Regions from separate parts of the Billgrantia sp. Q4P2 genome, predicted to be linked through region 1. Evidence: predicted binding sites of a transcription regulator. Region 1 holds the regulator's gene; each other region holds the start of a gene.

Region 1 (10,095 bases):
CCCATATGGTCGATGTCGCCGACAAGGCCGAGAGTCGCCGTGAGGCGACCGCTTCCGGCCATATCCAGATGAAACCCGAGACCCTGGCCCTGCTCAGCGAAGGTGGGTTGCCCAAGGGTGACGTACTGGCCACCGCGCGCATCGCCGGTATTCAGGCCGCTAAACGCACTCATGAGCTGATCCCGCTGTGCCACGCGCTGCCGCTGTCGAAGGTGGCCATCGACTTTCATCTGGACGAAGAGAATTTCCGCGTCGAAGTGATCGCCACTTGCCGCCTAAACGGTCGCACTGGCGTGGAGATGGAGGCATTGACGGCGGTCTCCGTCGCCTGCCTCACGCTCTACGACATGTGCAAGGCAGTGGACAAGGACATGGAGATTGGCGCCATCCATCTCGACGCCAAGCGTGGTGGGAAATCGGGTGATTATCAGCGTCAGCCAAGCGTGGCGGCGGCCCCGATCGTCACCGGGGAGGGCACCTCGGGCCAGGTCTCGGTGGGCAGTCGCTGCGACATCGATTCGCCCTGCGTCAGGGTCAAGTTCCTGGCCGAGTTACGTGAACGGCTCGGCATCAGCGAGCTCACCCTGCCGCTCGACAGCCTGCCAAGCGCGGATGTCGGAGGGTTGAAGAGTGCACTGTTGAAGCGTGATGCGCGCTTTGCGCGACTGAGCGAGGGACGGGTGCTGTGTGCCGTGAATCAAGTCATGGCGCTGGATCCGACGCCGATCACCAATGACGATGAAGTGGCGTTCTTTCCACCGGTAACGGGAGGCTGAGCGGTATGATCCGGGTTCAGCAGGTGCCCTTCGATGCAGGCAGCGAACAGCGTCAGCTGCTGGAAGGGCGTTCGGACGTCGGGGCAGTGGTCAGCTTCACCGGGCTGGTGCGCGACTTCAACGAGCGCCCCGACGTGAACGCACTGACGCTCGAACACTACCCTGGCATGACGGAAGCCGCTCTGGGCGAGATCGTTGCGGAAGCAGAGGCGCGCTGGCCGCTCCAGGGGGTGCGCGTCATTCACCGGGTTGGACGTCTCTCCCCGGGAGATCCTATCGTGTTGGTGGTGGTTGCCAGCGCTCACCGCCGCGCGGCGTTCGAGGCATGCGACTTCATCATGGACTACCTCAAGACTCGTGCGCCTTTCTGGAAAAAGGAGCATAGCATTACCGGGGACTACTGGGTTGCCGAACGCGAATCGGACCACCGGGATGCCAGCCGCTGGGAGAGCGATGATGACAAAATCCCCTGAGACCTTACCGTCCGAATTGATCGATGGCTTCGGCAGAAGGGTTCGCTATGTGCGGATCTCCGTCACCGATCGCTGCGATTTTCGCTGTGTCTACTGCATGAGCGAAGAAATGACCTTCCTGCCCCGTGCACAGATCCTGACGCTCGAAGAGTTGGGTATGGTGGCTCGGGCGTTCATCGAGATGGGGGTGGAGAAGATCCGCTTGACCGGCGGGGAGCCTCTCGTACGACGCGGTATCGACCAGTTGATCGAGCAGACCAGTGCGCTGCCCGGGCTGCGCGATCTGGCCATGACCACCAACGGGGCAGGGCTGGTCAAGCACGCCAGGCGCCTGCGCGAGGCTGGCTTGGATCGGCTCAATATCAGTCTGGATACGCTCGATCCTCAGCGCTTCCGTCAGTTGACCCGCACCGGTAATCTCGAGCAGGTCCTGAATGGGCTGCGTGCGGCGCGGGAAGTTGGCTTCGAGCGCATCAAGCTCAATGCCGTCATCCTCAAGGGACGCAATGACGACGAGGTGCTCGACCTGGTCGAGTTCGCCAGGTCAGAGGGCGTCGATCTGAGTTTCATCGAGGAGATGCCGCTGGGAGATGTGTCCGACCACTCCCGTGCCGAGACCTTCTGCTCGAGCGATGACGTGAAGGCTTTCATCGAGCAGCGCCACGAGCTGATTCCCACCGCCGAATCGACGCTTGGACCTTCGCGCTACTACCGTATGGCCGATAGCGACAGTCGCATTGGTTTCATTTCTCCCCATAGCCATAACTTCTGTGCCAGCTGCAACCGGGTGCGTGTCACTGCGGAAGGGCGGTTATTGCTTTGTCTGGGGAATGAGCACTCGGTCGATTTGCGTGCCGTGTTGCGTCAGTACCCGGGCGATCTCGATGCCTTGAAACGCGCTATTGTCGCAGCCCTGCCCCTCAAGCCCGAGCGCCACCATTTTACCACCGATGGTGATGTCCAGATCGTCCGCTTCATGAACATGACCGGCGGCTGAGCGTCAGCAGGAAGCTCGTTTTTCCTCGCTTTCTTTCCTGGTATTCGGCCTTGCGTTGGAAAGCTCTTTTCTTGCCAATTCGGCAAATCGGCATATACTTTCGACGAGTGAGCCTTGAGGCTGACTCGTCGTTTTCTTGCATGGAGGAGGCCAATGTCCAGCGAAACCCTGGAGCGTATCGCCCGTAACAAGAACGTGGCTCGGGCCGCGGCTCGCCAGTTGAGCATGGAGCAGCTGCACAAGCTCTCCGATGTGATCGGCGAGGTCATCGAGCAGAAAAATGAAGAGGAGAAGCTCCGCAAACAGGAAGAAGCGGACAAGGAAAAGAAACTGGCTGAGATCCGTGAGGCCATGAGTGATGCCGGTCTCTCCGTGGAAGATCTCGTGGGGGAACAGCCGCGCCGCCGGCGTGGTCGTCCGCCCAAGAATGCCAGCGGTTCGTGAACCGGCAGGGCACGAATCGTCTGCTTGTGCAACTCGGGTCGGGGGTGGTGCACGAGGTACCACCTCCGGCCTGCTGACAACATCTTTCCTTGCGTTTGGCCGTCCATGGCCTGAACGTGTTCAGCGGTAGGCCGGCGCTTCCACGGCTATCAGCTGGAGGTGAACGTCCGGTAATTGGCGCAAGTGCTGTCCCAGCCAGGAGGTAATGAGAGGCTGCAGGGCGGTGCGAAGTTCGGCCAAGGTTTCCGCTTCGACTTCTTCCAGGCGCTCGTCGAGCCACTCGGTAAAACTGTCTTCATCCATGGCGCTGACGCGGTGGGCATCCATCAGCAGGCGGCCGATACGTGTCCAGCCTGTCCGGGTCGGGGCGATCGACAGGGCGAGATGCAGGATGCCATGGCGCGACGATCCCCGCTCCGCCGTCAGCCCCGGCAAGGGAGTGACGGCATTCTGACTGACGATGCAGGGACGCTGCGGATGGCGCGATTCCAGGCTCAGGCCATCGCCATCGAGCCGAATCAGATCGCCATTGACCGGCGCCAGCGGCGCCTGTATCCCCATCGATTCCGCCAGCTCCTGGTGTGCCTGCTGGTGTCGGCGTTCGCCATGCACCGGCAGCAAATGGCGCGGTCTTATCCAGCCATAGAAGGTGCGAAGTTCGTCCTGGGCGGGGTGGCCCGACGCGTGAAGCTCGGGGTGATTGAATTCGTCCCACACCGCCACATCGAGATGGCTCAAGGCGTGCTTGAGGCGCTCGATCTGGCGTTCATTGCCCGGAATCGCCTTGGCCGAGAAGAGGATGGTATCGCCCGCCATCAGCTCGAAACTGTGGTGCCGGCCGTTGGCCAGCCGACTGAGGGCGGCGCGAGGCTCGCCCTGGCTGCCGGTGGCAATGACCAGGACTTCCGCTGGTGGAAGGTAGCCGAGATCACTGACCGGTACCAGCGCTGGCATGTCGTCCAGGTAGCCAAGGCCTTGGGCCACCGCCACCATGCGCTCCATGGCCCGGCCCATCAGGCTGACCCGGCGGCCACAGCGCTCGGCGGCCCGGGCCACGGCCAGTACCCGGGCCAGGTTGCTGGCGAAGCAGGTCACCACGACGCGCCCCGCACACTGGGCGAGGCGGTGTTCGAGCGCCCTTGCCACTTCGCCTTCACTGCGTGAATGGCCCGGCATGGGAGCGTTGGTGGAGTCGCCGACCACCAAGTCCACTGGTGCCAAGGCGCGAAAGAGGGAGCCCTTTACCGGAGGTCCGATCAAGGGCTCCGGATCGAGCTTCCAGTCACCGGTATGCAGCACCCGATAATCGCCAGCGACGATCAGCAGGGCGCAGCTTTCCGGAATCGAGTGGGTCACCGGAAGGTAGCGCAGGGTGAAGGGACCGCTCTCCAGCGCTTCGCCGGGTTCGATCACCTGGATGGCGTCGATGCTCAGGCCGCGCTCGTGAAACTTGGCCCGCAGCAGGCCTGCTGCCAACGGCGTGGCGTATATGGGGCATTGCCATTTCGGCCATAGCCAGGCGGCCGCGCCGATATGGTCTTCGTGCCCGTGGGTGATGACCAGGGCCGTGGGACGAATGCCGAGTGCCTCGGGCGTTTCCAGGCTGGGTACCTGTAGCGGCGTGTCCGGCAGGTCCTGACGGATCATCATGCCGCAATCGACGGCAATCCACTCGTTCTCAAGCCCGTAGAGCCCCAGGTTCATGCCGATCTCGCCGCAGCCCCCCAGTGGCAGGAAGTGAAGCGGAGAACGGCGGCGGGGGCGAATAGTGGCGTGAGTCGAATGCATCGGCAAATCATGACCAGACAATGGAAACTTCACTATACGGGAACGTCGCGACCCACCACAATGCGAGGCTGGCGGCGAGTTGGGCGTTGGACATGTCCCGGGTCTGACGAGTTCGCTACAATGCGTGCTCCCTGAATACCGTCCGCACCAGGTTGGGTCCATGTCTCACTATTATCGTCTCGTCGTTTCCTGCCCCGATCGCCGCGGTATCGTGGCCCGCGTTTCCGGTTTCATCGCTGGCCACGGCGGTTCCATCACGGAAGCCAGCCAGCACTCCGACCTGGAAGGCGGGCGCTTCTTCATGCGCTACGAGATACTCGCCGACTCCATCGGCATGACCGCTGCCGAGCTGAAGGAGGCCTTCGAGCCCGTCGCCCGCGAATTCGACATGGACTGGGCGCTGCGCGATACCCGCCGTCGGCCACGGGTAGTGGTCATGGTCTCGCGCGAGTCGCACTGCCTGGTTGACCTGCTGTATCGCTGGACGGCCGGTGAGCTGGAGGGCGATATCGTCGGGGTGATCTCGAACCACGACGACATGCGCAGCATGGTCGAGTGGCACGGCTTGCCGTATTACCACGTGCCGGTTGCCGCCGACGACAAGAGCGCGGCCTTCGACGAGATGGAGCGACATGTCGAGTCTCTGGAGGCCGATACCGTGGTGCTGGCGCGCTACATGCAGATCCTGCCACCGCGGCTTTGCCAACGCTATGCCGGCAGGGTGATCAACATCCACCACAGCTTCTTGCCTTCGTTTGCCGGTGCGCGGCCCTACCACCAGGCCCACTCGCGTGGAGTCAAGCTGATCGGCGCCACCTGTCACTACGTGACCGAGGAACTGGATGCCGGGCCAATCATCGAACAGGACATACACCGCGTGAGCCACTGTCATACGCCGCAGGACCTGGTTCGCTTCGGGCGCGACGTGGAGAAGGCGGTACTGGCACGCGGCTTGCGCTGGCACCTGGAGGACCGGGTGCTGATTCATGGCAACAAGACCGTTGTCTTTGCCTGACCCGGCTGGCGGGAGCGTGGCATGACGTTTTCGGAGCCGATTCTTGCCGCGTGGCTGTTGATCGCCTGCGGACTGATCTCGCTGACGGTGGTGACTCTGGCGCTGATCCAGCGCCCCTGGCAGGCCCTGCTGGCCGATCGCGGGCTTCAGCACCGCTGGCTGGCGGCGAGTGTGGCGGTCGTGCTGTTGTGGCAGCTCAGGGCTCAGTCGGTCGACTGGCTGACGCTACATCTGATGCTGACGGCCTTGATGACACTGATCTTCAAGGCGCCGCTGGCGCTTACGACCAATCTGCTGGCCAACCTCTCGCTGGTCGTGCTGGGCAAGGCCGGCTGGCCCCTGCTGGGTGTCAACGTGCTGATCACCGGGGTGATACCGATTGCAATCACAGTGTCGATATGGCGCATCGTGGATCGCTACCTGCCCGACAATCTGATGATCTTCCTCTTCCTGTGCGGTTTCTTCGGCGCGGCGCTGGCTACCCTGGGTACCGGGCTGGCGGGCTTGGGACTGGTGATGCTCGGTGCCATCGATCCCGAGGCGGTCCATCTGGCCAAGGAGTACGCACTGTTCCTGCCGTTGTTGATGCCCTCGGAAGCCTTTCTCACCGGCATGCTGCTCAGCGTGCTGATGGTCTACCACCCCCACTGGGTCGCAACGTTCAACGACCATCGCTACATCGATACGAAGTGAGCCTATAGCGGCAGGCTGAGCTGTCGCCGCGCGTCGTCCGACACCAGCCGTACCCCGACCCCCAGCAGGCGTACCGGACGCTGGCGCCTGGCCCAGGCCTGTTCCATCAGTGAGGCGAAGGTATCGAGAGTGGGCAGGCCGCCACGGGAGTCGAGGGTGGTGAGGGAGAAGTCATCGAAGCGCACCTTGACGAAGATACCTGCGATGGGTGGGTGGCCATGGCGGGCAAGGCGCGCTTCGAGGCGTTCGCACAGCGGGGCCAGTTGGGCATGACAGTGCACCATGTCAGGCAGGTCGGCGGCGAAGGTGGTTTCCACGCTCACCGATTTACGTTCGCGCTCGACGCGCACCGGCCTGTCGTCGATGCCCCGTGCCAGCTCGAACAGGCGTCGCCCGAACTTGCCGAACTCCTGCAGCAAGCGCTCCAGGGGAATGCGCTGCAGGTCGTCGCAGGTGGCGATCTCCAGGGCCTGAAGGCGCTTGGCCGTGGCCGGTCCAACGCCATGCAGCTTGGTTACCGGGAGTTCGCGCAGGAAGTCGTCCACCTGCGAGGGGGCGATGACGGTGAGGCCGTCCGGCTTCTCCCAGTCGCTGGCGATCTTGGCCAGGAATTTCGATGGGGCAGCACCCACCGAGACGGTGATACCCACGCGCCTGAGGCTCTCCTCCTTCAGCCAGCGTGCCATCCAGGTGGCGCTGCCCGAGAAGCGGGTCACGTCGGTGACGTCGAGAAAGGCCTCGTCCAGCGACAGCGGCTCCACCAGTGGCGTCAACTCGTGAAAGATCGCCAGCAGCTGCCGCGAAGCCTCGCGATAACGATCGAAGTCGCCGGGGAGGAGGGTGAGATGTGGGCACAGGCGCAGCGCTCGCGCTGTCGGCATGGCGGAATGGATGCCGTAGGCGCGGGCAGGATAGTTGCAGGTAGCGATGACCCCACGCCCCTCGGCGCTGCCGCCGATCGCCAGCGGCACCTCACGGAGAGAGGGGTTGTCGCGCATCTCCACCGCGGCGTAGAAGCAATCGCAATCGGCATGCAGGATCTTGCGGCTCATGGTGAATTATCAGCCTGGCGGAGCTGAGCGAGCGAAGGCCAGACAAGGCAAAAATTGGCGAAAAAGCGGAGTTTGCCGTTGCAAATGAGCATTTTGAGCCAATTTTTAACGCCGTATGGCCAAGCGCAGCCAGCTCTTACCCTAGAGCTTGGCCGCTGCCGCCGCGTATTACTCCCACCCCGATTCCCTCTATCTCGAGTTCCTGGTGTCGCAGATCCACCTCGATGGGGGCGAAATCGGTGTTCTCGGCCTTCAGCACCACACGGTGCCCCTGGCGGTGGAAGCGCTTGACCGTGACCTCGTCCTCCAGGCGCGCCACCACGATTTGGCCGTCGCGTACGCGATCGGTACGATGCACGGCCAGCAGGTCACCCTCTAGGATGCCGACATCCTTCATGGACAGGCCGCGAACCTTTAGCAGGTAGTCGGCACGCGGGGTGAAGAAGTCCGGCGGCAGGGGGCAGTAGCGATCGATGTGCTCGGCGGCAAGGACGGGGCTGCCGGCGGCCACTTCGCCGATGATGGGCAGCCCCTCGCCGCTCGGTTCATTGATGACGCTATCGGCTTCCTGGGTCGGAAGGCGGATACCGCGCGAGGTGCCGCGAATCACCCGTATCACACCCTTGCGCTCCAGCGCGCGCAGATGCTCTTCGGCGGCATTGGGCGAACGGAAACCCAGTGCGCGGGCAATTTCTGCACGGGTCGGGGGGTAGCCGAGTTCGTTCATGGTCTTGACGATGAAGTCATAAACGTTCTGCTGGCGCGAGGTGAGGGGGCGTGTCATGGCGAACTCCATTGGCGTGACTGCCGTATTGGTCAAGTATACAGCATGGAAGCCCATACAGTAAAAGGCGGTGTGTGGCACCGGCACTCGTTCGTAGGATGTTTAAAACGATCTTGGACTCCTATACGTTGAGGGATAAGGCGTAATCACGTAGACTTTTGTAATGTTTAAAACAGTTGTTTCCAGTGGGGGCTGATCATGGCTCAGACCGATACCGTTACGCGCATCCTCGATACCGCCGAGGTGCTATTCGCCGAGCGCGGCTTCGCCGAGACCTCGCTACGCACCATTACCAGCAAGGCACGCGTCAATCTCGCCGCGGTCAACTATCACTTCGGCTCGAAGAAGGCGCTGATCCAGGCGGTCTTCTCGCGCTATCTCGACCCGTTTACCGTGCGCTTCCACCATGCCCTCGACGAACTCGAGGTACGTCACGCTGGCGGCGTCATTCCGCTGGAAGAACTGCTGGAAACCATGGCGCGCACCGTGCTCGAGGTGCCTGCCGAGAAGCACAGCCTCAAGGTCTTCATGAAACTGCTGGGGCTGGCCTACAGCCAGGCCCAGGGACACCTGCGCCGCCATATCCAGGAAGAGTACGGCAGCGTCTTCACCCGCTTTACCGACCTGGTACGGCGCGCCACCCCCGAGCTACCCGATGCCGAGCGGTTCTGGCGTCTGCATTTCGTTCTCGGTACGGTGATCTTTACGCTCTCCGGCCTCGACGCGCTGCGTGACATTGCCGAGAAGGACTACCACGAGCACGTCTCGGTGCGTGACTTGATACGACGCCTGCGCCCCGTGGTGGTGGCCGCCATGAACGCTCCACTGCCTCCACCTCCCGCCGTGCAGCCGGCCAAGGCGAGCTGACATGCGCACACCTCGGCTGGAAGCATTGCCGCCCCGGGATGGGCGCTGGTTCGAGGTCGATATCGGTCGCCAATGCCTCGTCCAGTGGCAGGGCGAGTGCGCGATGGCGGAGTGGCCGGTATCGACGGCGCTGGCAGGAACGGGGCAGCGCGAGGGCAGTGGATGCACGCCGCTGGGCTGGCACTACGTACGGGCGGCGATCGGAGCCGGTCAGCCGGCTGGCGCGGTGTTTCGCGGCCGACGCCCCACCGGCGAGGTGTACAGTACGGAGCTGGCCGCCGCTCATCCCGGGCGCGACTGGATATTGACCCGCATCCTGTGGCTGTGCGGGCTCGAGCGCGATGTCAATCGAGGCGGCGACGTCGACTCCCAGAGGCGCTATATCTATCTACACGGCACACCGCCGGATCAGCCGATGGGTGAGCCCCGTTCGCATGGCTGTATTCGCATGCGTGACGAGGCGCTGCTGGAAGTCTTCGCGCTGGCACTGCCGGGTACTCCCGTCTGGCTGCATGAATGACGAGATAGAGTGAATGCAGTGTGTCACGGGTGGCTGTTGCCGTACGCGGCTTTAGTCTAGAATCAGCTCCCTTTCATGCCCCAAGGACACCGATCATGACCCAGACCCTTGGCCCGGTGATGCTCGATCTGGAAGGCACCGCATTACGTAAGGACGAGCGCGCGCTGCTCGAGCGTCCCGAGGTAGGGGGCGTCATCCTGTTCGGCCGCAACGTCGAGCATGCACGGCAGGTGCGGGAGCTTTGCGACGGCATTCGGCGCGTTCGCCCGGAGTTGCTGCTGGCCATCGACCAGGAGGGCGGCCGTGTCCAGCGGCTGCGTGAAGGTGTGACGCGCCTGCCCGCCATGGGGCGGATCGGCCGGGACTATGCGGTGGCGCCGGAAGTGACCCTGAGGCTATGCCTGGATGCCGGCTGGCTCCTGGGCATGGAGATGGCGGCCTGCGGGCTCGACCTCAGCTTTGCCCCGGTGCTCGATGTCGATACCGGCATCTCCAGCGTGATTGGCGATCGCAGTTTTTCCTCCGACCCTCGGGCCGTGGCGGCCATGGCCGGCGCGTTCATCAGCGGCCTGCACGAAGCCGGCATGGCGGCGGTGGGCAAGCACTTCCCCGGCCACGGCAGCGTGGCGGCAGATTCCCACCTGGAGCTGCCGGTCGACGATCGCCCGCTCGAAGCGCTCCGCCAA
Region 2 (10,095 bases), on a different contig from region 1:
ACCCGCAGCAGAACCTGACGCTGGTGGCCGTCTTCGCGCTGCTGGTGGCCTTCGGCTCGGCCACCCAGGACATCGCCATCGACGCCTTCCGCATCGAGTCGGCACCGGATGACATCCAGGCGGCCATGGCCTCGACCTATATCATCGGCTATCGTGGCGGCCTGCTGGCCGCGGGCGCCGGCGCCCTCTACGTGGCTTCATGGCTATCCTGGCAGGCCGCCTACCTGACCATGGCCCTGCTGGTCGGCGTGGGCGTGATCACGGTACTGCTGCGACCGGAGCCCAAGCGGCTGTCGCTCTCCATCCAACTGATCCATGAGCCCCGCGTACGCGCCTTCATCCGCGTCAGCCGCGGCAAGCCGCGCCACCTGCGCCGCCTGGGCGCCTGGCTGATCGGTGCGGTGGTGTGCCCCTTCACCGATTTCATTTCCCGGCATCGGCTCAAGGCGCTGTGGCTGCTGGTGTTCGTGGCCGTGTTCCGCATCAGCGACCTGGCCATGGCCTCGATGGCCAACCCGCTGTATATCGATCTGGGCTTTTCGCTGGAAATCATCGCTAAGGTCACCAATGTGTTCGGCATCGCCATGAGTATCAGCGGCGGCATCCTGGGCGGGTTGTTGGTGGCACGCTATGGTATCGGCCCGATACTGGTGCTGGGCGCGGCGGCAGCGACGCTGACCAACCTGCTGTTCGCCGCCCTGGCGCTGGCCGGCCAGAGCCTACCGATGCTGGTGATGGCCATCGTTGGTGACAACCTGGCCAATGGCCTGGCCAGCGCAGTGTTCATTGCTTTCCTGTCGAGCCTGACCTCGCGCGCCTACACCGCCACCCAGTACGCACTGTTCTCGTCGCTGATGACACTGCCGGGCAAGTTCTTGAGCGGCTTCGGTGGGCTGGTGGTAGCGGCGGAGGGCTACGCCACCTTTTTCGTCATCGCCACGGCACTGGGGTTGCCGGCCATTGCCCTGGCGATCTGGATCAGCCGCGACAAGGAGCTGGTTCCGCCGCCCACCCCGCGCGCGGCCTGACGGGGCATCTCAGCCGTCGATCTGCTCCTGCAGCCAGGCCAATGCGCCCGGCGTGATGCGCCACTGGTCGCGCATCAGCGTGCGATATTGCCACGCCTCGGCGCGGGTGCCAGGCTCGGCGACGCTGTCCGGCCCCTGCTGCACCGGGCGGGTCTGCTCGGCGCACAGCATGGGCAGCGCATGGGGATTATGGTGGCGCACTTCGCGTAGTGCCTCATTGGCCTCGTCGATACGCTCCAGCCGGAACAGCGCCAGCGCACGCCCCATGAGAAGGCCCAGTACGGGCGTGTCGTCGCGCCGGGTCTCGGTCACGGCCAGCGCCTCACGGTCACGCCCTTCGCGCAGCAGTTGATCGAGCACCAGCTCCTGCAGCCCCAGGCTGTCCTGATCGTCGAGTACCAGCAGCCGCTCGGCCAGGCGCCGCGAGCGCTCCCGGGCGCCCCGCTCCATGCCGACCACCAGTGCCAGGCCGGTACGCAGCAGCACGGCGTTGTCGGCGCTGTCCCACAGGAACGGCCCCTCACCCTCGCCTCGGACCCGCTCGAGCCAGCGCTCGAGACGGTCGGCCAAGGGCTCGAACAGGCTCGGTGACATCCATGGCAGGCTGCCGAAGCGGCTGGTCAGGGCCAGGGTCAACGCCTCCACCACCCGCGGCGAGTCGAGCCATTCGGGATGCGCGCAGAGTTCGCGCAGCCAGTCGCCGGCCTGGACCCAGGGGTCGCCCTTGAGACCCAGCGCGCTCTCGTCATCCACTTCCACCTGGAAGTGTTTGTGCCAGGCGGCGAACAGGGTGTCCTCCCGGGCACTGCTGTGATACTCCAGCTCCCCAGATGCGGTACGCTGCGCATCCAACCCGGGTGCCGTTGGCAGTTCCGACAACAACTCCTGCAAGGCGGCCAGCGGCTCTGCTAGGTCTTCCTCGGCGTTGAGCAGCTGGTCGGCCAGGGTAGCACCGGGGTTCTCCGCCAGGTCGGCCAGGAACTGCAACTGGTCGGGCTCCAGCTCGCCCTTGCGGGCCAGGCGCCGAAACCAGAAGCGTGCGCGTTCCGCGGCTTCCTCCTCATGCCCCTCGTGCAGCAGCAGCATGGCCTCGATATAGGCCAGGGTCGGCGAATCGGGCAGCGCTTGCTGGGCCCGCACGAAGGCGGAACGGGCACTGTCCAGGTCGTCGTTGTCCAGATGCATCAGGCACAACCGCTCCAGGGCCACACCGCGCAGGAACAGCGGGCCGCGTTCGAGCACCTCGTCGAGCAGCTCGGTGCGCTTGCGGATGAAGCCGCGCTCCTGGTAGAGGTCGATCAGCAGTTCGAAGGCGGGTTCGGCCTGGGCCGGCAGGCGCGACCAGTCGGCACGCTGGAACAGCGATTCGAGGATCTGCTGGGCACGCCCGCGCTGGCCCGTCTCGGCGGCAATCAGCCCGGCCTCGAGCAGGGCCTGGGCGGGAGCGTTGCCGCTCTCCAGGGCAGCCTTGAGCGTAGGGCCCTTCCAGTCCCGCAGCGAGAGCATCCACATCAGGTGGTCGGGCACTTCGGCGGGCATCGCGACGGCACCGCAGCAGTGCTTGGTCTTGCGCCCGGAATCGCACCAGCAGGGTTCGTTGCGTCCGGGGCGCGCCAAGGGCTCGCTGGTAAATCCGGTACGTTCGAGCGGAGTCTGGCTCCACAGGATGGGCGCGAGTGCCTGGGCCATGGCCAGGTCACCGCCCATCAACTCGGCACCCTCCTCGCGCGCCCAAGCCATGAAGGCCGGGTAGCGCTCCTCCTCACGGATGGCTGCCAAGGCACCCGAAGCATAGCCCAGCAGCTGTTCCACCCATACTGCCAGCATCACACTCTCCGCCAGTTCAAAAGGCGCATATAGTAACAGGGAAGCGTGGCTCGGTGCTGCACACAAGGCAGGCTGCGCATAGCTTCATCGTCGAGCCCAGGCCAGCAGCGGACGGGTGCGGGCATGCATGTCGAGGCGAGCTCCCAGGCGTACCAGATTCCAGTAGTGTCCGTTAAGCGTGCGCGACAGCAGCAGCACGTCCGCTGGTGGCTGCAAGCGATCCATGGCCGCCCACACCTTGGGGGTGAGATCGCGCAGACGGCGGTGCACCCTGACGTCGGAGAAGTCCTGCGGGCCGGGTTCGAACAGCGGCGCCACCGCTTCGGCGGATTCGCGATACAGCGCCAGCGGCGCACCCTGCCCTTGGCGGCCACCCAGCCGACGCAGAGCATCGTCCATGGCCATGGGGTCTCCCGCCAGGGTGGCATCGAGCAATTGCATCGTCGCCTTGAGGTGCGCTTCCGGCACTGGGATCACCGCACCCAGGTCGTAGATCACCAGCCGACCCTCGGCGTCTACGGCAAAATTGCCGGCATGCGGATCGGCATGCAGTTCGCCGTGGGTGAAGAGTTCTTCGGTGAGCCAGTCGGCCAGGGTCGCGGCCACACGCTGGCGCACGGCATCGTCGGCCTCCTCCAGCTCGCGCAGCGGCGTGCCGGCCACGTAGCGCATGGCCAGCACCCGCGGGCCGGAAAGATCGGGCAACGGCTCGGGAATCAGCAGCCCTTCCAGATGCGCATAGCGTTGCCGGTAGCGCGCCAGCGCGCGAGCCTCGGCGTGGTAGTCGAGTTCGCTGCGCAGGCTGGCGGCAAGTTCTTCGAACAGGGCATCGAGGCGAGCCTGCGACACCTTGAGCCAGCGACCGAGACGCATGATGCGCCTGAGCTGGGCCAGATCGCCCTCCAGCACTTCGGCCAACCCCGGATACTGCACCTTGAGTACCAGCGTCTCGCCACCCCGAGTCACCGCGCGGTGCACCTGCCCCATGGAGGCACTGGCGAAGGGCGTGGGTTCGATCTCGAGGAAGTGGAGGTCCAGCTCACCGTACTGCTCGATCAGGGTGCGTCGTATGCCCTCCCAGGGCATGGGCTCGGCCTGGCGCTGCAGGCGCGCCAGCTCGTCGGCGAGATCCGGCGGCAAGAGGTCGTCCCACTGGGCCATGATCTGGGCCAGCTTCATGGCCGGCCCCTTCAGCTCGGAGAGTCCCTCGAACAGGGCTTCACCCAGCGCGCGCCAGTCTGCCTCGCCGCCGAGCCGGCTGCGCAGCAGGGTGCCGCCGGTACGCGCACCGAGACCGAACAGGCGTCGCGTTCTTCCCCGTTCCCGCATGGTGGGTTCTCCTCTCCCCATCGATTCCTATACGCTACAGGCATTGTACAGCTTGTGGCGTTTTTGGCCCCTGGCCTTGGCGGTCGATTACTGTAAGAATATCCATAAATGACGCGACTCGACTGCAGCGGAAGGGTGACATGCGCCTGATCATCGCCGAAAAACCCAGCCTGGCCCGGGCCATCGCCGACGCCCTGCCAGGTGGCGTGCGCCGTGAGGACGGCGCCATCCACGCCGGTGAAACCGTGGTGACCTGGTGCCTGGGTCACCTGCTGGAGCAGGCCCCGCCCGACGCCTACGACCCCGCCTTCAAGCAGTGGCGCCTGGACCACCTGCCGATCCTGCCGGCGCGCTGGCAGCTCAGCCCGCGGCCCAAGGCCAGGGGGCAGCTCGCTGTCATTCGCAAGCTGCTCAAGCAGGCCCGTGAAGTGGTGCATGCCGGCGACCCGGACCGCGAGGGGCAACTGCTGGTGCAGGAGGTCATCGAGTACCTGGGCTGGAAGGGGCCGGTGTCACGCCTGCTGGTCAGCGACCTCAACCGTCCCGCGGTGCAGCGGGCCTTGACGCGGCTGCAGGACAACGCCCGCTATCAGCCGCTCTACCGTGCTGCCGAGTCGCGCTCCCGCGCCGATTGGCTGTACGGCATCAACCTGACCCGCGCCTGGACCCTGACCGGGCGACAGGCCGGCCACGACGGCGTACTCTCGGTGGGCCGGGTGCAGACCCCGGTGCTCGGGCTGGTGGTGCGCCGCGACGCCGAGATCCGCGATTTCGTCCCCTACCCCTTTCATGTGCTGTGGGCCGATCTGGCGGTGGCCAACGGCAAGCTGCGCGCCTGGTGGCAGCCGGGCGAGAACCACCGGCTAGACGACCAGGGCCGCCTGCTCGAACGCGCTCCGGCCGAGGCACTGGCCGAACGGCTGCCCGGTGCCGAGGGCAAGCTGACCTCGCTCGAGACACGCCAGAAGCGTCAGCCCGCCCCACTGCCCTATTCGCTCTCGGCGCTGCAGGTGGACGCCGCGCGGCGCTTCGGGCTCTCGGCCCAGGCCGTGCTGGACATCTGCCAGCGGCTCTACGAGCGCCACAAGCTGATCACCTACCCGCGTTCGGACTGTCGCTACCTCCCTGAGGAGCATCTGGGCCAGGCACGCTCCACGTTGGAGAGCGCCTGCGGCAGCGATGAGACCCTGCGCGGCTGGCTGGCAGGCGCCGATTTTGCACTGCGCTCCAAGGCGTGGGACGACAAGAAAGTGGGCGCCCATCACGCCCTGGCGCCTACCGGCAAGCCGGCCGAACTCGAACGGCTGGAGCGCGCCGAGGCCGACGTGTTCCGCCTGATCGCACGCAACGTGCTGGCGCAGTTCTATCCGCCGCTGGTCGCTCGCGAAGTGAAAGCGGAGTTCACCATCCTCGGCGAGCGCTTTCGTGCCAGCGGCCAGGAACTGCTCCAGCCGGGCTGGAAGCCGCTGTTCACCACCCGCGACGAGACCCCGCCGCTACCCCCGCTGACAGAAGGCGAAGCCTGCCGGGTGGAAGCATGCGAAGTCGAGGATCGTGAGACACGCCCACCGGAACCCTTCACCGACGCCAGCCTGATCAAGGCGATGATGAACATTGCCCGCTACGTCGACGACCCCGAAGTCAAACGCACCCTGCGCGAGCATGACGGCCTGGGCACCGAAGCCACTCGCGCCGGTATCATCGAGACGCTGATCGAACGCGGCTACCTGGTGCGGCTGAAGAAGACGCTGCGCGCCACCCGGCTGGGCACGGGCCTGATCGCCTCGCTGCCCGAGGCCGCCTCACGGCCCGAGCGTACGGCACTGTGGGAACAGCGACTGACGGCCATCGTCGAGCGTAACGACGACCCTGCTCCGTTCCTCTCCGCCCTGGTCGAAGATCTGCGTGGCCTGCTGGGCAGCGCCGATGCAGGCCGCCTACGCCAGGCCATGGCCACGGCCCAGGGCGAGGCCGCTGCCGCACCGAAGCGACGCGGGGCGGCTGGCAAGAGCCGACGCAGCCGCAGCGCTCCGGGACGAACGCGCCGCAAGCCGCGCACGAGTGCATGATCCCGCGGGCTGGCATCCGGCCACCGGGCATCGGTATGCTGCCTTTGTTCCTTCCGCCAAGGCATCACATGAACGACCAGACTCATCTGATTGTCGGACCCGGCGCCCTGGGTCGGCTACTGGCCATGCACCTGGCCGATGTCGCACCGGTCGTGCTGGCTGGACGCCGGGCGCTGCCCGCCAAGCAGACACTGACCACCCCGGAAGGCACGCTGCACACGCGCCGCCTCGTCACGCACCAAGTCGACCGACTGCCGCCCGCGACGCCCACCTTTCTGCACCTCACCACCAAGGCCTATGCCGCCGAGGCGGCTTATATCGCCGCCATGGCCCGGCTGGCCGGCACCCCGACGCTGGTGCTGTGGCAGAATGGCTACCAGGTACAACCCGAACTCGACCAGCGCCATCCAGGCCCCGTGCTGTGCGCCTCCACCACCGAAGGCGCCTGGCTGAGTGGTGACGACGGCGTCACCCATGCCGGTCGCGGCATCACCTATATTGGCGACCTTGCCAACCGGCATGCCCCATCATGCCGCGAACTGGCCGCCCTGCTCGACCAGGCGGGCCTGGCCGCCGAGGCGGTCACGGACATCGACGTGCGACTCTGGCACAAGCTGGCCGTGAACGCCGCCATCAACCCACTGGTGGCACGCTTTCGCATTCGTAACGGCCAGCTGCGCGACCGCCCTTTTCGGCCCATGGTGGAACGAATCATCGACGAAGTCGCCACGATCATGGCCGCCGAGGACATCGCACCTCCGGTAATGGGCTGGCATGCCCTGGTATGGCAGGTGGTCGCGGGAACCGCCAACAACCGCGCCTCCATGCTACAGGACGTGCTGGCCGGCAGGCCCACCGAACGTGAGGCAATCCTTTGGCCCTTGCTGTCAGCCGCCCATCGGCACGACATCGCCACCCCCAACCTGAGCGAACTCGACGCCATCCTGGCACGCAGTACCCAGCCCCAGCGTTAAGGAGTTGCCTGGCTATCGCCCTGGCAGGCTGCTAGTCTTTCGTCATTGGCTTACTATCTCCAAGCTAGGCGCGTGTTTCGCATAGCGTTTCGCATAGAGACCTCCTGTCAGGCGAGTCGCCTCGCACAGGGAAATGGGACAGGAAACATGAAAACGTGTTTCAGAAGTGCCATCACCATGGCTGCCGGCCTGGCGCTGCTGCCACTCGTGGCCATGGCAGAGACGGGCACGTCACACGTTGTGAACATGCCTCTGCACAGCGAGCCCGACGCCTATACCGAGGCCTCGCATGACCTGCTGGCTTCGCTGACCATGACTCGTCTGGCACCTGCCTACGCCAGCAAGACCAGCGACCTGATGTATCTCGACAACGGTCTCGTGCTGGAGGGAGGCGATCTTCAGACGCCTGACGGCTATACCTCCGGCTTTCGTTTGACGGCGGGCTTCTCGCCGATGAACCTGCCGCGGCTCGACCTGGGGGCCGAGTTCACCTATCGCGAAAGCGACGAGGTTCCGACCCGCCATGCCGATCAGGCAATGCTGGTCAACTCCACCACCCTGGGTGGCAGCCTGGTAGCCGGCGTCCGCCTGGGCCAGGTCGGTCTCTACGCCAAGTCGGGCTTTGCCGAATGGGAGGGCGACCCGGTGTCTCAGAGCGAGCCGCTGTACATGGCGACGACCGGGACCGCCCGAACTCAGGGCTTCGGCGCCAGGCTGCAACACAATCGCCTGGTGAGCCGGCTGGAGTTCGAGGAGATCGATGCCCCCAGCATGGCCCACCTGAACCTGATCACGGCCTCGCTCCATTACGCCTTCTGAGCAACTGCCAGGGCTGACGCATGCCCGACATCTCTGCATTTCACCGGACACCACGGCATCTCAAGCAGGTGTGTTCTATATTCAATCAGCGCTGCATGCCGACATGCGGCCCCTTTACATGAACTCATGACCTGGAGTCACGACGATGAGTCTCAGAATCGGCGATACCGCGCCCGACTTCACGGCCCAAACCACCCAAGGCACCGTGAATTTCCATGAATGGATCGGCGACAGCTGGTGCATCCTGTTCTCGCACCCGAAGGATTTCACTCCGGTCTGTACCACTGAGCTGGGCTACATGGCCAGGCTCAAGCCCGAGTTCGACAGGCGCAACACCAAGATCATCGGCCTGTCGGTAGACCCGGTGGACAACCATACTGCCTGGGCCAAGGACATCGAGGAGACCCAGGGCACCGCGCCCAACTACCCGATGATCGGCGACGACAAGCTCGAGGTTGCCAAGCTCTACGACATGCTGCCCGCCGAGGAACCCGGCACCGCCGAGGGTCGCACCCCGGCCGACAACGCCACGGTACGCTCGGTGTTCATCATCGGGCCGGACAAGAAGGTCAAGGCCATGCTGGTCTATCCGATGACCTCGGGGCGAGACTTCAACGAGGTGATGCGCCTGCTCGACTCGATACAGCTCAATGCCAAGCACACCGTGGCCACCCCGGTGAACTGGCGGCCCGGGGATGACGTGATCATCCCGCCCGCAGTCAGCGACGAGGAAGCCAAGAAGAAGTACCCGGAAGGCTTCACCACCATCAAGCCCTACCTGCGCACCGTCAAGCAGCCTAACTGAAGCCATACCAGGCTTCATTGACGACACCGCCCCGGCAACATGCCGGGGCATTCGCATCCGCGGGTAGACAGCACACAAGAAAAGTCTACGAGCGATGGCCAGACGAGGCGAAAAGCAGCGACAAGACGGAGTTTACAATTCGTAAATGAGTACTTGGCGCTGCTTTTCAACACAGTATGGCCGAGCGCAGTAACTTTTCAGCCCGTATTGCGCAGGCCCGCGGCAATCCCCGCCATGGTCACCATCAGGGCACGCGAGAGTTCGCCGCTGATAGCACCGTCGGCATCGCGGTTACGCTGCAACAGCTCGGCCTGCAAGCCATGCAACGGGTCGATGTAGGGGTTGCGCACCTCGATGGCCTGGCGGATCAGCGGCGTCTGGTCCAGCAACTGCGGCTGGTCGAGAATCTCCAGCACGACCGACTGCAGCTTGGTGAAACGCTGGCGCAGTTGGGTACCGAGCTCCTTGAGGGCGGGCTCGTCGACCAGGCGCTGCTCGTAATAGGAAGCAATGCCCACGTCGCCCTTGGCCAGCAGCATCTCGAGCATGTCCAGGTAGGTGCCGAAGAAAGGCCAGCGGTCGCGCATCTCGCGCAGGACTTCGAGGCCACCCTCCTCTTCCATGCGCGTGGAAAAGGCTTCGCCGCTGCCCAGCCAGGCCGGCAGCATGAGGCGGATCTGAGTCCAGGCAAAGATCCAGGGAATCGCACGCAGGGTCTCGACGCCGCCATCCTGGCGTCGCTTGGTCGGGCGCGAACCCAGTGGCAGGTGCCCCAGTACGCCCTCCGGCGTCACCGCACGGAAATAGGGCACGAAGTCGGGATCCTCGCGCACCACGCCGACATAGGCAGCATGAGCGATGCCGGCCAGGCGATCCATCTCCTCGCGCCAGTGGGGCTCAGGTGCCGGTGGCGGCAGCAGGCTCGCCTCCAGCACGGCACAGGCGTAGATCTCCATGGAACGCAAGGCGATGTCCGGCTGACCGAACTTGAAGCGAATCATCTCGCCCTGCTCGGTGACCCGCAGGCTGCCGTTTACCGAGCCCGGCGGTTGCGACAGGATGGCGGCGTAAGCCGGGCCGCCGCCGCGGCCGACGGCGCCACCACGACCGTGGAACAGGGTCAGCGCCACGCCGTGGCTGCGGCACACCTCCACCAGGCGTTCCTGGGCACGGTACTGGGCCCAGGCCGCCGCCAGTTGACCGGCATCCTTGGCTGAGTCGGAGTAACCGATCATCACTTCCTG
Region 3 (10,095 bases), on a different contig from region 1:
CTTGCCGCGAACGCAGTATCGGCTTCGTCGATGCTCCGGTCTCGGGCGGCCAACAAGGTGCCGTGAACGGCGTACTGACCATCATGTGCGGCGGCGAACAGGCCGACTTCGATCGTGCCGAGCCCGTGCTCGACCACTACGCGCGCGCCGTCAGCCTGATGGGTCCCGCCGGTAGCGGCCAACTGACCAAGATGGTCAACCAGATCTGCATCGCCGGACTGGTCCAGGGCCTGGCCGAGGGCTTGCACTTCGCCGAACAGGCTGGGCTCGACCAGCAGCGCGTGGTCGACGTGATCTCCAAGGGAGCCGCCGGCTCCTGGCAGATGGAGAATCGCCACAAGACCATGATCGCCGACGAATACGAGCACGGCTTCGCCGTCAACTGGATGCGCAAGGACCTCGGGATCTGTCTCGAACAGGCGCGACGCCTCCAGGCCCGCCTGCCTGTCACCGCCCTGGTCGACCAGTTCTACGGCGATGTGCAGGTCATGGGAGGCGGGCGCTGGGACACCTCCTCCCTGCTGCGTCGCCTGCGCACCCGCGGAGACGACTGAGCCGGCTCACGACCATTAGACGCTGAGAGGCGTCGCCTATCCGCGACGCCTCTCAGAAGAAAGTACCAGAAAAGTGGCCAACCGATCTTGACAGGACCCACTTTACACGGAGCGAATCACGGCTCTCCAGCGGCCTGAACGTTTTCCACACATTCTGTGGATAACCCTGTTCACAACCGCAAGAAAACATCATCGGATCGGCATGAGAAGGGGCTTCTACTTAGATTGGCTATTTTTTGATCAATTTTAAGTTACTGATACTTATGATTTTTTGCAGCTGCACACTCGCTCAGCGCCATTTCGGGCAATTACACACAGGAGGAAAGCCAAGACACTGAGCAAGTGGACAAGTCAAGCCTAAAAGGCTGAAAAAACGGCCTCTTCAATGGGCTTTTCACGCAAAGAAACATGTCGTAACGCACTCATACACCGAGCGCCAAAAGCACTAGTGAGGCGATGAGCCAACAGAGGGGGCAATCGGAAGAAGTGGCGTCCCATAGGGGGTTCGAACCCCTGTTCCCGCCGTGAAAGGGCGGTGTCCTGGACCACTAGACGAATGGGACGCAATGTCGCTCACGGATTGGCACATGAAGATTTGGTGGAGCCTAGCGGGATCGAACCGCTGACCTCGACACTGCCAGTGTCGCGCTCTCCCAGCTGAGCTAAGGCCCCACATGTGCCGTGAAGACGGGGCGTATGTTACTGATTCACCCCGCCTTCGTCAAGCGGGAAAATCAGGCGCGGCTGCGGGCTGCGGGCTGCGGGCTGCGGGCTGCGGGCTGCGGGCTGCGGGGTGGATTGTCGCTCGCAGCCCGTAGCTCGTGACTCAAAGCTCGCGAAACTCCTTCTCGAAGCGCTTGGCCTGCTTCTTGGAAACGCCGCCGAGCACTTCGATGGCATGTCGCAGCCGCGCCCGGGTCACGTCGGAGCCCAGGATCGCCATGGCGTCCATCACCGAGGTGCTCGCCGTGGAGCCGGTAATGGCAATGAAGACAGGCGCCAGGAAATCCTTCATCTTGAGTTCGAAGTGGCCGGCCAGCGACTTGACCTCGGCGAGCAGCGTCTCCTTGTGCCAGGCCGGTACCGCCTCGAAGCGCCACACCAGGAACTGCAGCAGCTTGACCAATTCCTCACGCTCCAGCTTGACGGCCTCGAAATCGTCTTCGCGAATCGCCGGCACACCGCTGAAAAAATGACCAGCCAGCGGAGCCACCTGGGACAGCGTCTCCACCCGCGTGCGCACCTGAGGCAGAATCTGACCCACGTACTCCTCATTGAACGCCCACTGCATCAGCGCCTCGAGGAAGGCCCTGTCATCCAGGTCCTCACGAATATAGAGCCCGTTGAGCCAGGTCAGCTTTTCCAGGTCGAAGACCGGTCCGCCCAGCGACACCCGCTGGATGTCGAAGCTTGCCATCATCTCGTCGAGACTGAACTTCTCGCGTTCATCCGGCATCGACCAGCCCATGCGGCCCAGATAGTTGATGACCGCCTGCGGCAGGAACCCCATGCGTCGGTAATAGTTGATGGAGGTGGGATTCTTGCGCTTGGAGAGCTTCGACTTGTCGGGGTTGCGCAGCAGCGGCATATGGCACAGCACCGGCATATCCCAACCGAAGTACTCGTAGAGCAGTTGGTGCTTGGGTGCCGAATTGATCCACTCCTCGCCACGCAGCACATGGGTGATGCCCATGAGATGGTCGTCCACCACGTTGGCCAGGTGGTAGGTAGGCATGCCGTCGGACTTGAGCAGGATCTGGGCATCCACCTGCGCCCAGTCCACCTCGATAGGGCCGCGCAGCATATCATCGATCACGCAGGTTCCACTGGAGGGCACCTTCATGCGCACCACGTACGGCCAACCCTCCCGCTCACGCCGGCCCTCCTCTTCCTCAGGCAGCGCCAGATCTGCGGGCTTCAGCGCCAGGTGCATGCCGGAGGCCTTGCGTGCCTCCCGCAGCTCGTCCAGCTCTTCGCTGGTGCGGTAACACTTGAAGGCGTGGCCGGCTTCGATCAACTGACGGGCGTGCTCGGCATAGATGTCACCACGTTCGCTCTGGCGGTAGGGGCCGTGAGGACCACCTACGTCGGGCCCTTCGTCCCACTCCAGCCCCAGCCAGCGCAGCGAGTCGAGGATCATCTGCTCGGATTCGAGCGTGGAGCGTACCCGGTCCGTGTCTTCGATTCTCAGGATGAACTGCCCGCCGTGCTGCCTCGCAAAGCAGAGATTGAACAGCGCGATATAGGCGGTGCCTACGTGAGGATCGCCGGTAGGTGACGGCGCAATGCGAGTACGTACAGTCATGTGGTCCTTTATCCAATCGGGTATGCGTATGGCGGCATTATACGCACCTGAGTCGACACAGGCAGCCGCACCGGCGTCCTTGCAATAGCCAATGCGGACAAGCATATATAGAATGATTCTTATTAGCCAATGCAGCGAACAACAGCCAAAGGTCGATTTATCGTTGACGCGTTAAATTTGCACAGTTAACACAGATCATTGACTATCGACTTTCTTTAGTACCCACAGTCGTCAGGTTAATGAAATGGATTCATTGGGCGAAAGAATCAAGCACTTACGTTTGCAGGCAAATCTGAACAAGGCCGCCCTGGCAAGGAAGGTTGGCGTTTCTGACGTCACGATCTCGTATTGGGAGTCGGGAGCCATCAAGCAAATTGGCCATGAGAGGCTGGTTGCGCTGGCGGATGCCCTTGGCTGCACGCTGGCTCAACTGCTCGAAGGCGATGTTCGGTTGACGCCAGCACCGCTCTATCTACGCGGGCAGCCTCCCGTGCCATGGCTGGACCCCAATGCCAATCGCTTCACGCTATCCAACGAAATACTGGCAGGTGTCGACTGGCAAGGTGAGTGCTACCTCGTCACTCCCGCACCAGGCGAGCAGTTCGATTATCTCGAAAGTGGCGACCTGGCTGCCTTCGGCCCCACGGAGAACTGCGACCAGCCTGGCCGCTATCTGATCGAAGGGGCTGGAGGGCTGTATATCGGTCGACTCGAGTATGGCAACAGCGGTGAGCTGCTGTTCAGCAGCGAAAACGACCCCAAGGGGTTACCGATCCCGCTGGATGAGACCGAGAGGGTCGTGGGAAGGCTATTGGCTCGTTGGCGAAAAGATGGCGCCTGAAGGCGCCACCGCATTCATTCGACTTCCAGCACTTCTACCTGATCGGTGGCCCGACGTGGCTCACTGCCGATCAGGTAGCGTCGCGAGTAACTTGCCACCTGCCCCAGGCCATGGCGAGCACTCCGGACCAGCGGGCCCTCGAGATATTCGCCTTCATCACCGATTCGTTCGCGTACGGCGGTTGGCTGGACGCTGGATTCCACCAAGTTGACCGTGATGGTGTAACCGCCATCGGGCAGGCCACTACCCGGCCCGAACGGCCCCGCGGCAAAATGTCCCTCCGACACTGAAGTTCGTGACTGCCAACGCACTCCGCTCAGTTCACGCTCCACCACTATCAGAAGGCGCGTCTCATCCGGCAGGTTGCTCTCCCCATCCACCATTAGCCGGCGATCGCTGCGTAACGTAGCCGATACGTGGATCTCGACCGGCAAGGGGTCTACCGCAACCGGTTCTTCTTCTGGCTCACTCACGATATCGACCGGCTGTTCAGGCTGCGTCTCTTCCTCTGCTGTCGTGTCGTTGCCATCACCACCGCAACCCGACAGCCACAGCACCGTCAGCAGCCCTGCGCAGGATCGCCGCCATGCCTTCATGCCCTTCTCCTGACCGAACATTGCCTTCCTAGACTAACACTCGGGTAGGCGGCAAGTCCTGTCCGGGGCGGCTAAGGCTCTCCCTCCTGTTCAGCGCAGTCGAGACAAAGCGTAGCGTAGGGAATCGCTTCGAGTCTCCGGGGATCGATCGGTTCGCCACAGCGCTCACACAGCTCGCCCTCGCCCTCCTCGATGCGCTCGAGCGCATGCATGACCTGCCCCAGCTCCTCTTCAGCCTCTTCCTCGAGAGCATCGATCACGTCTTCGTTCTCGAGCTCGATAGCCTGCTCTTCCATGTCCCGATCCAAGGGATTTTCCAGGCGCATCTTGTGGACCTTGTAGCGATCTACCCGTTCGACAAGCTCATCACGTAGAGCTTCGAGCAATTCCTGACGCTGTTCCATCATTGCACCTCCAGAAGCGCTCACTCTCCTCTTCTACATAGCACATGATGGCAAGAGCGACTCTCCTGCAGTGTCAGCCTCGGCCTGGCGAAGTGCGTTGAGCCTGCCCGTAGGACATGCAGTGGGAGGTATGTTCACCCGCCCGGGACAGTCGATCGGCGATCTCGATGCACTCGCCTTGGGTCAGGAAGGGGCCGATGGTCCGCTCCCGGCCCCGGGCATGCAGCATTAATTCATGAAGTTCGGGATGAAATTCGCCCCAGTCATCAAGCCGTTGGGCATAGGTATCGACCATAGCCGCTGCATCGGAAAAGATGCTGCACAGGGTCTCGTAATGGTCCAGGGTCGCGGGCCGTAGCCGCACCTCCTGCTCCCGGTCCAAGTATTCCGTCATCAAGCAGTAGTATTTTTTAGTATCGAGAATGCTCAGGGAACGAGAAAATATATCCTCATCATAACGCATGAGCTCGGCTGCACTTTTAGAGTAATAGGCACTCACTTTCTCGTATCCAACATCTTCTACCTCCTCCCCTGAAGCCGCATTAATACCAACCCAATGCGGCCAGAAAAGTATCCAGGCCATGAATAACAGGAGCAGCGTTATTGCGAAACCTGGCCCTTTGTCATCAAGAAATTTCGACCCCAATTTCCATGTTAGCCTGATCATTCTTTTTCCCCTGCCTCACCAGCTCCAAAGTGAGACTCAAGTCAAATTCATTTAAACTCCTTTAAGTACACATTTTCACTCAGTCATTCGCGGACCTATTTTCTTGGCCCCAAAAGCCAATAGCAACGCGGCCTTCCCCTCCGGCTCCTCGTTCACTCTGTACAGTGCCACTAAGCCGCTGCGAGCGAATTAACCCAAGTTAAAGTTCCGCGTAAAATTTTTCCTGTCGGCAAGGCGATGTCAGGCCATTGAATCTTCAGCCTTTTTCCTGAACCCCAGCAAACTCTCGGCAATATCCGCTGTCGACAACAAAAAAAGAAAGCCCGGCACAAGGCCGGGCCTCAATTCCTGGTTCCTTTCCAGCTCACCATGACGATCCTGTCATGCATCCTTGGCGTCATCGAGCTTCCTCTGCTCGGCTTTCCCTAATCCCCACCTCCTTGCGAGATACTTGCCAGCCTAGTGGCGAAACCTGCTATTGACTAATAAGCAAACTTCATCGCTACCCTCAAGGCGGAAAGGTTCTGACAATCCTCGATCGCCACAACGCGACACCTCCGGGCCGGCACGCCTGCAAGCAGCAAGCATGAGGTAAGCCCGGCATGCAGCCGGGCTCGTTTCGATTCCTTCCACACTCCACGGCATCCTTGCCATAACTCCCTGATTACAAAGCCATCCTAGCACATTCTTCCTTGCAGAGCCTCCCTGGCTCGACCTGGGACAGCTTGACAGATCAGACATGGAAAAGATGCTACCTTCGTCTCTTCGTTCTGTAAGACATTGCCGACACGGGTTGTAATCCACTTGCTCAAGAGGCGACGTCAGCGCACTCCCAAGGCAGCATACCCCCGCGAAGTGACCTCGATACGCTCCAGCCCTCCTTCATCATCACGCCACACCCTGGCCAGTCCATTCGCTTCCAACCCAGCCGCATGTTCTTTCATATCTGACACCAGGCTATCCTCACCAAGGTGACCGAAGGGAGCAGCAAGCACGCCGCCATGTTGCAAGGCACGCGACAGGAGTTCTATTTGAAGATCCGTCAGGTCGTCGCTCATGTGGCCTCCTTGCTCGTCGTGGAGACAGGGCATGGTGACAGGATTTCCTACTCTTCTTTATCTTTAAAAAGAAGCAGCCCCCTCACCATCAAGATGAGGGGGCTAACAAGCTTCACTACACAGGTCATGCAGTTGGAACTTCCTGGCCACCGTGACATCCTGTCTCGATCCGCCTTCCCTGTTTCATTGCTCAAGCTTCCTGCCATCAAAGGCATCCTGCCTTTGGAAGGCTTCCATGCCTTGCTTACATCCTCAGAATAGTTCGACATTGGACCTGTTCAAGGCGACTTGGGAAAAGTAATGTTCCTATCCTGTAACAAAACGTCAATCCTATAATCGCTCGTCTCCTTCATCCTGCTCCCATCATCCGCTGCCTGACTGCGCCGGCCACAAAAAAGCCTGGCCGTCAGGCCAGGCTGAATTTTTGCTTCCTTACATCCTTCTCAAGCATCCTGCTCGAGCATCCCTGGTGCAGAGCCGTCCCTGACTCGGTCTTCCTTGTTGGGCTCTCCTTGCCCGACATGCTCACTGTGACAGCTAACGGGACGCTCTATCGTTAACCTGGGATAAGTCAGCATGTAAAAGATCACCAACAATTTTCTTTTGGATAGGCAAGGCCCCAGCCATCCCTGGCCAGGGCCTTGCAGGCGCGCTTCTTTTCTTCCTTGGCGACCGGGGCGAATCGATCGCTTATCGAAGCGTCCCGTCTAACCTACCAATCGCTCGGTAGTGGTGATAGAGCCAAACGCTTACGCTGTTGTAGGAAATTTGCCATTCATGCCGCATGGCGTGCTATTGCCGAACGTTCGGCCCCCCAGGCCGACCTCACCCAGCGAGGGATAAGGCTGCTTGTAGAAGATTGCCGACACGGCTTGTGAGCGTTCACTTCTACAGGCAGCCCAGCCAGGCCGCCATCTCCAGGCCAAGTCCCGCCCTGTCTCTTTTTTTGCCCGATGCACCGACAATGGCTAATTTTCATTAGCTTTTGCCTGTTGCCTGGAAGCGGCGCTGTCGAGAATACTGTATAAAACGACAGCAACCCAAAGGGACTCACCATGACACTGGCAAAGCTCATCCCGGCTCATCGCGAGCCGCTATCGCTTGCGCTTCCCTACCCGCTCGCCCTGGGCCGCGCTGGCCTCAGTGGCTTCCCCAGCCCCGCCCAGGACTACGAAGGCCGCACGCTCGACCTAAACGAGCGCTTCGTGAAGCGCCCCTCGGCGACGTTCTTCATGAGCGTGACCGGTGACAGCATGGAGCGCCTGGGCATCCACGAAGGCGATCTGCTCCTGGTCGATCGCTCACTCGAGCCTCGCCCCGGCCATATCATCGTCGCCATGGTCGACGGCGAAATAACAGTCAAACGCTACGAGCTGAGGGGCAACGTGCCGTGCCTCTGCTCGGGCAACCCTCGCTACGCCCCTATACCGCTCGTCGACATCGAGTGCCAGGTCTGGGGGGTCGTTCGCTCGGTCATCCATGAGTACCAGGTATGAGCATGATCGGCCTGATCGACTGCAACACGTTTTACGTCTCGTGCGAACGCGTGTTCCAGCCCCGGCTGCGTGGCCTGCCGGTGGGCGTGATGTCGAACAACGACGGCTGCGTCATCGCGCTCTCCACTGAGCTGAAGGCCCTCGGCATCACCATGGGCACGCCGGCGTTCGAGCTACAACATCTGGTGCGACAAGGCCGCATTCATCTCCTCTCAAGCAACTACGAGCTCTACGGCGACATGTCGGCCCGCGTGCTGGCGGTACTCGAGGAGTACGCCCCGGCCGTCGAACCCTACTCCATCGATGAAATGTTCGTGCGCTTCGATGGCTTCAAGCACGACGCACTGCTCGCGCATTCCCGGCAATTGCACCACAAGGTGCGCCAGTACACCGGCATTCCGATCTGTGTGGGCGTCGCGCCCACGCGCACCCTCGCCAAGCTGGCGAACCGTGCGGCAAAGAAGATCCCGGCTTACCAAGGCGTATGCGTGCTACATCCCGACAGCCTGGAAACCCGCGGCCTGCTGCAGCGGATCGAGCTGGGCGATGTGTGGGGCGTCGGCCGCCGGCTCGTCGAGCGCTTGGCCATTATGGGCATCAAGAGCGCCTGGGACCTCGCCCAGGCCAACCCCAAGGATATCCGGCGGCGCTTCTCTGTCACCTTGGAACGTACCGCCCTGGAGCTACGCGGCGTGCCCTGCATCGAAATGAATGACTTCGATGAAGCTCGAAAGCGCATCATGACCAGCCGCAGCTTCGGCAAGCTCACCGACGACATTAAGGAGATTCGCGAGGCGATCCGACAGTACGGCCAGCGTAGCGCCGAGAAGCTGCGCCGCCAGAACGGGCTCGCCAAGGCGGTGCTGGTATTTCTCAAGACCAACCCGCACCGGCAGGACCTGCTCCAATACTCACCGAGTCTGGCGCTCGAACTGCCCCGCCCAACGGCCGATAGCCGCGAGATACTGCACACCGCCGGCCAAGCCCTGGAGCGGATCTACCGCAAAGGCTACCTGTACCAGAAAGGCGGCGTGATGCTGATCGACTTGGTCGACGCCGACCGGCAGCAGCTCTCGCTGCTGGATACGCCGCAGAGCGATGCGGAGCGACAGCGCAGTGCGAAGCTGATGTCAGCAATGGACGCGCTCAATCAACGCATGGGGCGTGATACCGTCAAGCTAGGTATGCCGAGCCCTGGGGCGGCGTGGCACCTTCGCTGTGCCCATCGCTCGGCGCGGTGGACCACGCGTTGGGACGAGCTACCAACGTTATACGCAGGATAACCATCACAATCAGGCTGCGATAAGGCATGGAGGGCGCAATGCCCTCCAGAGCTTGTTATGTGATTATTTTTTCTCTTTCAAAAACAACTCTAACTCCTTCAAAACATCTTCCTCAGAGTTAATAGATCTCATAGTGAACACTTTTCTGGCCTCTTTCTCCCAGCGGTTTAGAAGCTCAAAATCAAAACCTATTTTCAGAAACGTCAACCACTTAAGTCTTATTCCAAAATCCCTTTGCAAATATATTCGATACACAGGAAAAATCGAGTCATATCGCAGATAAGTATACAAAATATATACCGCAGGAATAAACATTGCAGCAAAATAAGGAACAATGATATATTGCCTTAGCGCTAAATAACTAAACAGTGTCTCATAATCTTTTACCAAGCCCATCAGAGCATATACCACAATCCCCAAACCAATAAAAATTAGAACCGACTCTGTTATAACCTCAACAGATTTATACTCATCCTTTTTTTCTACATAAACATTAACCATTGCTACAAGAGCTGCAAAAGGAACAAGAAAAATTTCAATATACAAAGGCATAGTATAGAAATCTATCAAAAAAGAGACCGTAAAAAATATCAAAACCTGCCATCTTAAAATTGACGAAAAACTTGGCGGATTATTCATGTTGTTCAATATATTAAAGAGCTGAACAAAAGAACCAAAAGCCCAAAAAACGGCCGTCGTTGTAAGCGCTAACTCCCAAATCCCTATGAAAGAAGCCAGAAAGACACCCAGAGTAAAATAAGCCAGCAAAAAAATCCAAACAACCAAGAGATGCTTATGAAAAAAAGCTTTAACCAAAGCTCTTAAAGAAGACCTTAACTCAACCTTAGAAAGCATAAAGATGATGATCACCACACACCATATTATTATTGC

Evidence for each region. Region 1 encodes LexA, which represses DNA repair genes until DNA is damaged. Its sites were predicted from a motif close to TACTGTNTANNTANACAGTA; they were not measured.
Region 2: a site for LexA is predicted at 4,273-4,292, ahead of ACUY1T_RS16785 (DNA topoisomerase III). Genes of this name have one in related genera too.
Region 3: a site for LexA is predicted at 7,444-7,463, ahead of ACUY1T_RS11480 (LexA family protein). Genes of this name have one in related genera too.

What each region holds. Positions count from the first base shown of each region.
Region 1 is NZ_JBRBAI010000001.1:478,741-488,835, reverse strand. It holds gene moaC (cyclic pyranopterin monophosphate synthase MoaC) at 1-776, shown strand, start outside; gene moaE (molybdopterin synthase catalytic subunit MoaE) at 782-1,249, shown strand; gene moaA (GTP 3',8-cyclase MoaA) at 1,233-2,246, shown strand; gene ACUY1T_RS02210 (H-NS family histone-like protein) at 2,400-2,690, shown strand; gene ACUY1T_RS02205 (ribonuclease J) at 2,811-4,394, opposite strand; gene purU (formyltetrahydrofolate deformylase) at 4,639-5,493, shown strand; gene ACUY1T_RS02195 (energy-coupling factor ABC transporter permease) at 5,515-6,186, shown strand; gene dinB (DNA polymerase IV) at 6,189-7,238, opposite strand; gene lexA (transcriptional repressor LexA) at 7,375-8,022, opposite strand; gene ACUY1T_RS02180 (TetR/AcrR family transcriptional regulator) at 8,221-8,889, shown strand; gene ACUY1T_RS02175 (L,D-transpeptidase family protein) at 8,891-9,409, shown strand; gene nagZ (beta-N-acetylhexosaminidase) at 9,505-10,095, shown strand, end outside.
Region 2 is NZ_JBRBAI010000010.1:50,820-60,914, reverse strand. It holds gene ACUY1T_RS16800 (AmpG family muropeptide MFS transporter) at 1-1,028, shown strand, start outside; gene ACUY1T_RS16795 (SEC-C metal-binding domain-containing protein) at 1,038-2,855, opposite strand; gene ACUY1T_RS16790 (ABC1 kinase family protein) at 2,940-4,184, opposite strand; gene ACUY1T_RS16785 (DNA topoisomerase III) at 4,325-6,253, shown strand; gene ACUY1T_RS16780 (ketopantoate reductase family protein) at 6,322-7,227, shown strand; gene ACUY1T_RS16775 (hypothetical protein) at 7,375-8,046, shown strand; gene ACUY1T_RS16770 (peroxiredoxin) at 8,192-8,851, shown strand; gene ppc (phosphoenolpyruvate carboxylase) at 9,049-10,095, opposite strand, start outside.
Region 3 is NZ_JBRBAI010000005.1:265,825-275,919, forward strand. It holds gene ACUY1T_RS11435 (NAD(P)-dependent oxidoreductase) at 1-554, shown strand, start outside; tRNA gene ACUY1T_RS11440 (tRNA-Glu) at 1,042-1,117, opposite strand; tRNA gene ACUY1T_RS11445 (tRNA-Ala) at 1,151-1,226, opposite strand; gene gltX (glutamate--tRNA ligase) at 1,381-2,859, opposite strand; gene ACUY1T_RS11455 (helix-turn-helix domain-containing protein) at 3,104-3,700, shown strand; gene ACUY1T_RS11460 (hypothetical protein) at 3,715-4,296, opposite strand; gene ACUY1T_RS11465 (TraR/DksA family transcriptional regulator) at 4,368-4,703, opposite strand; gene ACUY1T_RS11470 (hypothetical protein) at 4,774-5,367, opposite strand; gene ACUY1T_RS11475 (hypothetical protein) at 6,189-6,425, opposite strand; gene ACUY1T_RS11480 (LexA family protein) at 7,481-7,921, shown strand; gene ACUY1T_RS11485 (Y-family DNA polymerase) at 7,924-9,204, shown strand; gene ACUY1T_RS11490 (hypothetical protein) at 9,268-10,095, opposite strand, start outside.